Regions from separate parts of the Caulobacter sp. 05T431 genome, predicted to be linked through region 1. Evidence: riboswitches for the same ligand, from Rfam matches in the RefSeq annotation. Region 1 holds a riboswitch; the other holds the start of a gene.
The links. Region 1 has a riboswitch for ZMP and ZTP ahead of AC1U89_RS23230 (LysE family translocator). Riboswitches for the same ligand answer to the same signal wherever they lie in the genome.

Region 1 (4,199 bases):
CAGGGTCTTGGAATAACGCAGCACCTGGCGGACGCCGAAGTTCTCGTTGATCTGGTGGTCGAAGGCGACCGTGCCGATGTCGGCCTTGGTCTTCTGGTAGTCGCGCGAGCGCACGCCGTAGAAGCTGCGCGGATCGACCGCCAGGATGCCGTCCTCGGTGCGCGGCTGGGTGGTCTTGGTCGACAGCGGGATGCCGTAGTCGGGCATGTTGTTGCCGTCGAGGTGGTAGTAGCTGAGCACCAGCTGGGTCGGGCCGTTCAAGCCGATGGCCAGCGACGGCGCGATGCCCCAGCGGTCGAAGTCCACCGCCTTGCGGCCGGGGGTGTTGCCCTGGGTGCCCAGCAGGTTCAGGCGCACCGCGACGTTGTCGTTGATCTTGTGGTTCAGGTCGACCGTGGCGCGGACATATTCGTCGGTGCCGACGCCCAGCGAGGCGGTGGCGAAGTCGTCGGCCTTGGGGCTCTTGGAGGTCAGGTTGATGCTGCCGCCGCCCGAGCCGCGGCCGCTGTAGGCGCTGTCGGGGCCCTTCACGACCTCGACCTGCTCGAGGTTGAACACTTCGCGGGTCTGGCCGCCGCTGTCGCGCACGCCGTCGACGAAGACGTTGTTGCCCGAGGCCTGGCCGCGGATGAACGGACGGTCGGCCAGGGGCTGGCCGCCCTCGCCCGCCCCGAAGGTGATGCCCGGCGAATTGCGCAGGATGTCGGTCAGCGAGGTTGCGGCGGTCTGTTCGATGATCTTGCGCGGGATGACCGTGATGGCCTTGGGCGTGTCGACCAGCGGCGCGGTCAGCTTGGGCGACTGGACCTCGGCGGAGCGCTTGCCGTCCACCTTGACGCCCGAGACCTCGGTGCTGGTGTCGGCCGGGGCCGTGGCGACCGCCGCGTCGGCTTCGGTGTCGGGCGCGGCGAAGGCGGCGGGGGCCAGGGACAGGCCAGCCAGACCGGCGACGGCGGCGACGCCCAGCGCGGCGCGGGCTTGGCTGCGGACGCCGGCGACGGCGGGKTTGGAACTCTTGGTCATCGAAAAACCCCAGCAAGGCCGTCCGAAAGCGCGGCCCTTTGTCGTAATTGCGACGCGTTCTTATCTGGAGCGTTGCCGGTGTGCAATGATAATCATTCGCAGAAATACACGAGACAGGGATATGCGCTCGCACATGCCCCGTTCTTGCCAGGGCATATCTTGGCCGCCTTCAGCAAAGCTGGCCTCAACCTTGGCCGCGAACCGGTGTACACAGCCCGCGTCCGCGTGACTGGCGATCACAGGGAGCACCCTGAGGGAGCGTGGACGTCATGAGCCGTTCGCCTGGGCGCCCACCTCTGACGCGGAGTCCGCCCATGCCCGAAGCCAAGACCTGGATCGCCTTCTGTCTCGTGTGCTTAGGCATGGCCCTGACCCCCGGGCCGAACATGATCTACCTGGTCAGCCGCTCGATCTGCCAGGGCCGCTGGGCCGGGATCGTGTCGCTGATCGGCACCGCCGCGGGCTTCATCGTCTATCTGGTCTGCGCGGCCCTGGGGATCACCGCCCTGCTGATGGCCGCGCCCATCGCCTACGACATCCTGCGGTTCGGCGGGGCGCTCTACCTGCTGTGGCTGGCCTGGCAGGCCATCAAGCCGGGCGGGGCCTCTCCGTTCCAGGTCCGCGAGCTGCCCAAGGACAGCCCCGCCAAGCTGATCAGCATGGGCTTCCTGACCAACCTGCTGAACCCCAAGGCGGCGATGCTCTATCTGTCGCTGCTGCCGCAGTTCATCGACCCGCATCGGGGCGCGATCTTCGGCCAGTCCCTGGCCCTGGGCGGCAGCCAGATCGTGATCAGCCTGACCGTCAACGGCTGCATCTGCCTGGCCGCCGGCACGATCGCCACCTTCCTGGCCACGCGCCCCAGCTTCGCCCTGATCCAGCGCTGGCTGATGGCCACGGTCCTGGGCGGCCTGGCCGTGCGCATGGCGACCGAGGCTCGGCGGTAGGCCATAGCTTTCTTCCGCTCATCCCGGCGAATGCCGGGACCCAGATGGAATGGCTTTGAGGCTGGCGCCACGAGCGCCGAGCCCCTCCAATCACCCCTCGCAGCTAGGGGATCTGGGTCCCGGCATTCGCCGGGATGAGCGGAGTTTTAGGTTGGCCAAGCCGTGCTAGAGAAGCGTCAGCTAGCGCCGGAGTCCCCCATGCTGTCGTCCAAGCCCCTTCAGGTCCTCACCGCCCTCTTCGCCGCCCTGGCCCTGGCCGGCGCCGCCCACGCCTCCAGCCTGAAGGCCTGCACGGTCCCGCCCAGCGTGATCCCGGCCCCGGCCGAGACCCCGCCGGCCAGCGAGATCCACACCGACGTCCCGACCGCCGCCTATCTGCTGGCCCTGTTCTGGTCGCCCGAGGCCTGCCGCGCGGGCATCCCGGAGTCGAACAAGATCATCCAGTGCCAGACCAACAGCTTCGGCTTCACCGTGCACGGCCTGTGGCCCAACGGCCCGGACAAGGTCCACCCGCGCTACTGCAAGCCCAGCCCGCCGATGAGCGCGGCGACCGTGCTCTCCAACCTCTGCATGACCCCCTCACCCTGGCTGCTGCAGCATGAGTGGCAGGCCCACGGCACCTGCCAGTGGGACACGCCCGAGGCCTACTTCAAGAAGGCCCGCGAGGTGCGCCAGGGCCTGAAGGTCCCGGACCTCAAGCCGGGCCCCGAGGGCACGATGACCGCCGGCGAGATCCGCAAGGCGTTCCTGAAGGGCAATCGCGGCATGACCGCCGAGGGCCTGAACGTGCGCGTCAAGGAAGGCCGCCTGACCGAGGTCTGGGTCTGCATGGACCTGGACTTCAAGCTGGCCGCCTGCCGGGGCGGTAACGGCGCGGCCGACGACGCGGTGGTGACCGTGACGCCTATGGCGCCGATGATCGCCACCAAGCCGAAGAAGAAGGGCTAGGCGGAGCGCCCTCCGCGAGGGTCAGGAATGGCCCCACCGGCGGGACGCGGCCGTCCAGCGGCTGTTGCGGGCCCGGGAGGCCTCGAAGCACGCGTCGCAGACCAGGGTGATGCCCGCCTCGGCCTCGGACCTCGGCGTCCAGCCGCCGCCGGCCAGGCGGGCCTCCTCGCATCGGTCGCACCAGGCGGCCTGCTCGTCCGAGGCGTCCGCGTCCTGCGGCCCGCGAGGCTCGACGAAGCCCAGCCCGACGCCGGCGACCAGGTGCTTGCAGACGAAGCTGGGTTTGCGCAGGCCGTGGCGCTCGCAGTGAACTCGTCTGTGGTCGTCAGCCATCCCAAGCGTCCCCCAACGCCTATGGCTAAGCTAACGCCTTTGATCGGAAACGCAAAATTTCTCCGCCTCCGTCATCCCCGGCGCAAGGCGAAGCCTGGACGTCACCGCGCCTGGCGCCTGCCCGCCGCCGCGAGCACATAGGCCAGCAGCGGCAGCGCCAAGGCATAGGCGTACTGCGAACGCGAGACCCCGATGTTGAAGGGAAACCAGATGCTGGGGACGCCCATCGCCGAGAGATCGGACGCGAACAGACCAACCGCCGTCAGCGCCATGGCGCTCAAGGCCGCGATCTTGTGCCGCCCGAAGCGGGCGATGCGGACGCCAACAAGCGCAAGCGACAAGGCGATGAGCGCCCGCCCTGTCGCAGCCAACAACGCGCTTTCCGCAACGGCGCTCGCGACCAAAGCCACCCAGGCCGCCACCGCGAGGCATGAGACGAAGCGACGGTCCTTGCCGTCGACCCAAGCGTTCCAACCCAGTGTCCAGCCGAGCTTGGCGGCGGGCGCCAGGATCACGCCGTTTTGCCACAGAAGCCCAGGCAAGCTGACCATGTCGGACCAGGCCGTGACCGCATTGCCAAGTCGCAACCCGGCCGAGGCGATGAGAGCAAAGCCGATCCAGAGCGCGAATTCCCGGCGGTCGGGAGCACGGGCGGCAACCGCGGCCATGACGACAAGCAGCAGCATCAACACCGGCTCGACCGCATCGACGACGTAGCCGGCGATCGTTCGCCGCCACTGAGCCTGATGCAGCTTCTGGCCCTGGTCAGGCGATGCGAGCGCCGGAACGGTGCGCAAGCCGCCGCTCAGCCCGTCGCGGTCCGTGTGGGGCTGCATGAAGGTTCGGATCGCCAGCAGCGCCGTCGTCTTCCCGCCCGAGGGCGGCAGCTTCACCAGAAACGGTCGCGTGGCGCCGACCTTGGGCGAACCCGACAGTACGCCGACCCCG
Region 2 (5,696 bases), on a different contig from region 1:
CTGCGCAACGACGCGGTCGACGTGGCCATCACCCCCTCGGCCCATTTCGACCACGGCCACGCCCGCCCCGCCGGCGCCATCGTGCTCAAGAGCCAGGTGCGGCCCGAAAAGGGCGCCAAGATCCGCTGGAAACTCGTCCGGGCGACCGACCATTGAGACTGGCCAGGCTGAGTATCGATCGGAAGGGGTATTGGATCGCGACCGCGATCATGACCGCCGCGCAGGCGCTTGGTCCGGAAACGATCACCCACATCCTGTTCGTTCCGTGGTTCGTCCTCTACCTGGCCCGCCTGCGGAACGCCGGCCGATCCGCCTGGCACGTGCTGCATGTGGTTCCGATCTTCGCCCTCGTCTTGACCCCGGTCTTCGTCGCGCCGGACGCCTTCGCCACCTACACGGGCAACGGAGCCGCGGTTCCGGCGCCGTCGACGACGGACACCCTGGTCTTCCTGGCCTGCATGCTGGTCGCCATCGCCTATTATCTGGCCTTCGCCATCTGGCTGGGCTGCATCCGGCCCAAGGCGCCGCCCCAGGCCAGCCTGGCCGACACCTTCGCCTGACACCGCCATCCCGCCTTCGATGCGGGAGCGGTCGCCCTGCGACATTACGTCCCATGCGCCCATCGGAGCGCGGAATTCACAGCCCCCACCCTGTCCTGTAGCTGTTTTCGACCGCGTCGGCTGAGGGAGGGGCAGATGTCGAGCCTCGCCGCCTTGCGGCCCATCCTGAACACAGCGATCGACCCCGTCGTCGTCATGGACGCCAAGGGCGTGATCCTGGACTGGAGCGCCCGCGCCGAGGCCGCCTTCGGCTGGTCGCGCGACGAAGTCCTGGGTCGCGGCCTGATCGAGGTGCTGGCCCCGCTGCGCCATCAGGCCCACTACCGCCAGATCCTGACCCGGCGTCTGACCTCCACCGAGCCGCCGCCGGCGCGCCAGTCGTCGCAGCTGATGGCCGTGCGCAAGGACGCGAGCGAGATTCCCGTCGAGGTCTCGCTGGCCGCGTTCGGCGAGCCCGACGCGCTGGTGTTCCTCGGCTTCATCCGCGACGTCACCGACCGGGTCGAGGTCCACGACCGGCTGGCCGCCAGCGAAGCGCGGTTCCGGGCGGCCATCGGCGCCGTCGACGGGATCCTGTGGACCAACGACGCCTCGGGCCGGATGGTCGGCGACCAGCCCGGCTGGGCCAGCCTGACCGGCCAGGCCCAGGACGACTACCAGGGCTTCGGCTGGGCCGACGCCGTCCATCCCGACGACGCCGAGCCGACGATCCAGGCCTGGAACGAGGCCGTCGCCCGGGGCGGTCCCTTCACGTTCGAGCATCGGGTGCGCCGCCACGACGGCGTCTGGCGCGACTTCGCCATCCGCGCCGTCGCCGCCCTGGAGACCGACGGGTCGATCCGCGAGTGGATCGGCGTGCACACCGACATCACCGAGCGCAAGCGGGCCGAGGAACGCCTGCGCGAGGGCGAGGCCCGGTTCCGGGCCATGGCGGATTCGGCGCCCGCGCCGGTCTGGATGACCTCCGTCGAGGGCGGCATCACCTTCGCCAACGAAGCCTTCAGCGAGTACACCGGAGTGGCGCCGGCCGACCTGCTGGGCGACGCCTGGATCAGCCTGATCCATCCCGACGACATCCCCGGAGTCGGCGCCCGACGGGCGGCCGCGCGCACCGCCGAGGGGGGGCCGATGGCTTACGGCTTCGAGGCGCGGTTCCTGGGGGGCGACGGAAACTATCGCTGGATGGTCGCCAACGCCCGGCCGCAGATCGACGACCAGGGCCAGTTCCAGGGCTATATCGGCATGGCGATGGACATGACCGAGACCAAGACGGCCCAGGCCCGCCAGCGCCTGCTGATCAACGAGCTGAACCACCGCGTGAAGAACACCCTGGCCTCGGTCCAGTCGATCGTCCGCCAGACCCTGCGGCCGGAAGAAGCCGTCGAGGCCGTGCGGGAGCGGCTGATCGGGCGGCTGCTGGCGATGTCGGCCGTCCACGACGTGCTGACCCGCGAGAGCTGGGAGGGCGCGGCGCTGGACGACATCGTCCGCCAGGGCCTGGCCCCGTTCGTCGACGACCTGGACCCCGAGCAGGTGGCGATCCGCGGCCCCGCCCTGCGGGTGGGCGCCAGCACCGCCCTGTCCCTGGCCCTGGCCGTGCACGAGCTGGCCACCAACGCGGCCAAGTACGGCGCCCTGTCGGCGACGGGCGGCCGGGTGGACGTCGCCTGGAACCAGACGGCCGAGGACCGGGCGGTCCTGAGCTGGACCGAGCGCGGCGGGCCGCCGGTGCGCGCGCCCGAACGCCGGGGCTTCGGCACCCGCCTGCTGGAACGCGGCCTGGCCGGCGACCTGGGCGGCCGACCGGAACTGACCTTCGCCGTCGAGGGCGTGCGGGCGGTGCTGCCGGTGCGGCTGGGCTGACGAAGGTCCTCCCTCTGTGGAGGAGGGCCTGACCGCAATTGACTCCCCCGCCCGCCTCCTTATTTTCCGCGCCGTCTGCGTGACTGGCGCTAGTGATGGGCAACCATCGGGGAGCGCGGACCTCATATGCCGCGCGCCTGGGCTCCACACTGTTCTGAAAAGACCTCACAGGAGTCCGCCGTGCCCGCCGCCCCCGACTATCCGTCCGCCCCCGACCTCGTCGCTCCCAAGCGCGCCCTGCTGTCGGTCTCCGACAAGATCGGCCTGGTCGAGGCCGCCAAGGTCCTGCACGAGGCGGGCGTCGAGCTGGTCTCGACCGGCGGCACCAAGGCGGCCATCGCCGCGGCCGGCCTGCCGGTCAAGGACGTCTCGGACCTGACGGGCTTCCCCGAGATGATGGACGGCCGGGTCAAGACCCTGCACCCGATCGTGCACGGCGGGCTCCTCGGCGTTCGGGACGCTCCCGACCATGCGAAAGCCATGGCCGACCACGGCATCGGCGGCATCGATATCCTGTACGTGAACCTCTATCCGTTCGAGGCCACGGTCGCGAAGGGCGGCGCCTACGAGGAGTGCGTCGAGAACATCGACATCGGCGGCCCGGCCATGATCCGCTCGGCGGCCAAGAACCACGGCTATGTCGCGGTCTGCACCGATCCGGCCGACCTGGCCGAGGTGCTGGAGGCCTTGAAGGCCGGCGGCACGACCCTGGCCCTGCGCCAGATCCTGGCGGCCCGCGCCTACGCCCGCACGGCGGCCTATGACGCGGCGATCTCCGGCTGGTTCGCCCAACAGCTGGGCCAGGACTTCCCGGCCCGCAAGAGCATCGCCGGCGAGCTGCGCCAGACCATGCGCTATGGCGAAAATCCCCACCAGAAGGCGGCCTTCTACACCTTCCCCAATCCGCGTCCGGGCGTGGCCACGGCCAAGCAACTGCAGGGCAAGGAACTCAGCTACAACAACATCAACGACACCGACGCGGCCTTCGAGCTGATCGCCGAGTTCGACCCGGCCCAGGGCCCGGCCGTGGCGATCATCAAGCACGCCAATCCCTGCGGCGTGGCCGTCGGCGCGAGCCAGCGCGAAGCCTATGAGCGGGCCCTGGCCTGCGACCCCACCAGCGCGTTCGGCGGCATCGTCGCCGTCAACAGCCGCCTGACCCGCGAGGCCGCCGAGGCCATGGTCGAGATCTTCACCGAGGTGGTGATCGCCCCCGAGGCCGACGACGACGCCGTCGCCGTCTTCGCCGCCAAGAAGAACCTGCGCCTGCTGGTGACCGGCGGCCTGCCCGACGCCCTGTCGACCGGCGACACCTTCAAGTCGGTGGCCGGCGGCTTCCTGGTGCAATCCCGTGATGACGCGCGCATCACCGCCTCGGACCTGAAGATCGTCACGAAGCGTCAGCCTACGGACGAAGAGGTGCGCGACATGCTGTTCGCCTTCACCGTCGGCAAGCACGTCAAGTCCAACGCCATCGTCTACGCCCGCGCCGGCCAGACCCTGGGCGTCGGGGCCGGCCAGATGAACCGCAAGGACTCGGCCCGGATCGCCGCCCTGCGCGCCGCCGATTTCGGCCTGGACCTGAAGGGCTGCGCCTGCGCCTCGGAAGCCTTCTTCCCGTTCGCCGACGGCCTGATCCAGGCCGCCGAGGCCGGGGCGACGGCGATCATCCAGCCGGGCGGCTCGATGCGCGACCCGGAGGTGATCGAGGCCGCCGACAAGCTGGGCCTGACCATGGCCTTCACCGGCGTGCGGGTGTTCCGCCACTAATCCCGGACGGCGCGACCCGCGCGCCAGGCGCGGGTCGTGTCGATCCACCGTCATGCTGAACGGCGTCATACGAATGCGCTAGTCGGCGGACGATCTTGTGGCTAGAGCTTCGGGCGCAAGTCCTTGAAGCGAGCCCCGATGTTCTCCAAGCCCCGCGCCGATCTCGTTCCCAATACCGCCGCTTATGAGAATGAGCCCTTGGTCAAGGCCACGGGATTTCGGGAATACGACGCGCGCTGGCTGTTCGGACCGGAGATCAACCTGCTGGGCGTCCAGGCCCTGGGCCTGGGCCTGGGGACCTACATCCACGAGCTGGGCCAGTCGAAGATCGTGGTCGGCCACGACTTCCGCGGCTATTCGCTGTCGATCAAGCAGGCCCTGACCCTGGGCCTGCTCGCCGCCGGCTGCGAGGTGCACGACATCGGCCTGGCCCTGTCGCCCACCGCCTATTTCGCCCAGTTCGACCTGGACATCCCCTGCGTGGCCATGGTCACCGCCAGCCACAACGAGAACGGCTGGACCGGCGTGAAGATGGGCGCCCAGAAGCCCCTGACCTTCGGCCCCGACGAGATGGGCCGGCTGAAGGCGATCGTGCTGGGCGGCGAGTTCGTCGAGCGCGACGGCGGCAAGCTGATCCGCGTCGAGGGCGAGGCCGAGCGCTACATCGCCGACGTGGCCAAGCGCGCCCAGATCACCCGTCCCCTGAAGGTGATCGCCGCCTGCGGCAACGGCACGGCCGGCGCCTTCGCGGTCGACGGCCTGCAGCGCATGGGCGTCTCCGACGTGATCGGCATGGACGTCGAGCTGGACTACACCTTCCCGAAATACAATCCGAACCCGGAAGACGCCGAAATGCTGCACGCGATGGCCCACGCCGTCCGCGAGCACGGGGCCGACCTGGCGTTCGGTTTCGACGGCGACGGCGACCGCTGCGGCGTGGTCGACGACGAGGGCGAGGAGATCTTCGCCGACAAGATCGGCCTGATGCTGGCCCGCGACCTAGCCCCGCTGAATCCGGGCGCGACCTTCGTGGTCGACGTCAAGTCAACCGGCCTCTACGCCACCGACCCGATCCTGGCCGCCCACGGCTGCAAGGTGATCTACTGGAAGACCGGCCACAGCTACATCAAACGCAAGAGCGCCGAGCTGGGGGCCCTGGCCGGCTTCGAGAAGAGCGGCCACTTCTTCATGAACGGCGAGCTGGGCTACGGCTACGACTGCGGCCTGACCGCCGCAGCCGCCATCCTGGCCATGCTGGACCGCAATCCGGGCGTGAAGCTGTCGGACATGCGCAAGGCGCTGCCGGTGGCCTTCACCTCCCTGACGATGAGCCCGCACTGCGCCGACGAGGTGAAGTACGGCGTCGTCGACGAGGTGGTGAAGGAGTACCAGGACCTGTTCGCCGCCGGCGGCTCGATCCTGGGACGGAAGATCACCGAGGTGATCACCGTCAACGGCGTGCGGGTGCACCTGGAGGACGGTTCGTGGGTGCTGGTCCGCGCC

Region 2: it holds a riboswitch for ZMP and ZTP, as region 1 does, so the genes downstream of both, purH (bifunctional phosphoribosylaminoimidazolecarboxamide formyltransferase/IMP cyclohydrolase) here and AC1U89_RS23230 (LysE family translocator) in region 1, are expected to answer to the same signal.

The regions. Positions count from the first base shown of each region.
Region 1 is NZ_JBFTKU010000034.1:16,942-21,140, forward strand. It holds gene AC1U89_RS23225 (TonB-dependent receptor) at 1-1,023, opposite strand, end outside; ZMP/ZTP riboswitch at 1,239-1,318, shown strand; gene AC1U89_RS23230 (LysE family translocator) at 1,338-1,970, shown strand; gene AC1U89_RS23235 (ribonuclease T2) at 2,169-2,918, shown strand; gene AC1U89_RS23240 (hypothetical protein) at 2,940-3,251, opposite strand; gene AC1U89_RS23245 (hypothetical protein) at 3,353-4,199, opposite strand, start outside.
Region 2 is NZ_JBFTKU010000029.1:22,398-28,093, reverse strand. It holds gene AC1U89_RS22025 (heparinase II/III family protein) at 1-156, shown strand, start outside; gene AC1U89_RS22020 (hypothetical protein) at 210-560, shown strand; gene AC1U89_RS22015 (PAS domain S-box protein) at 696-2,423, shown strand; ZMP/ZTP riboswitch at 2,493-2,573, shown strand; gene purH (bifunctional phosphoribosylaminoimidazolecarboxamide formyltransferase/IMP cyclohydrolase) at 2,604-4,193, shown strand; gene AC1U89_RS22005 (phosphomannomutase/phosphoglucomutase) at 4,332-5,696, shown strand, end outside.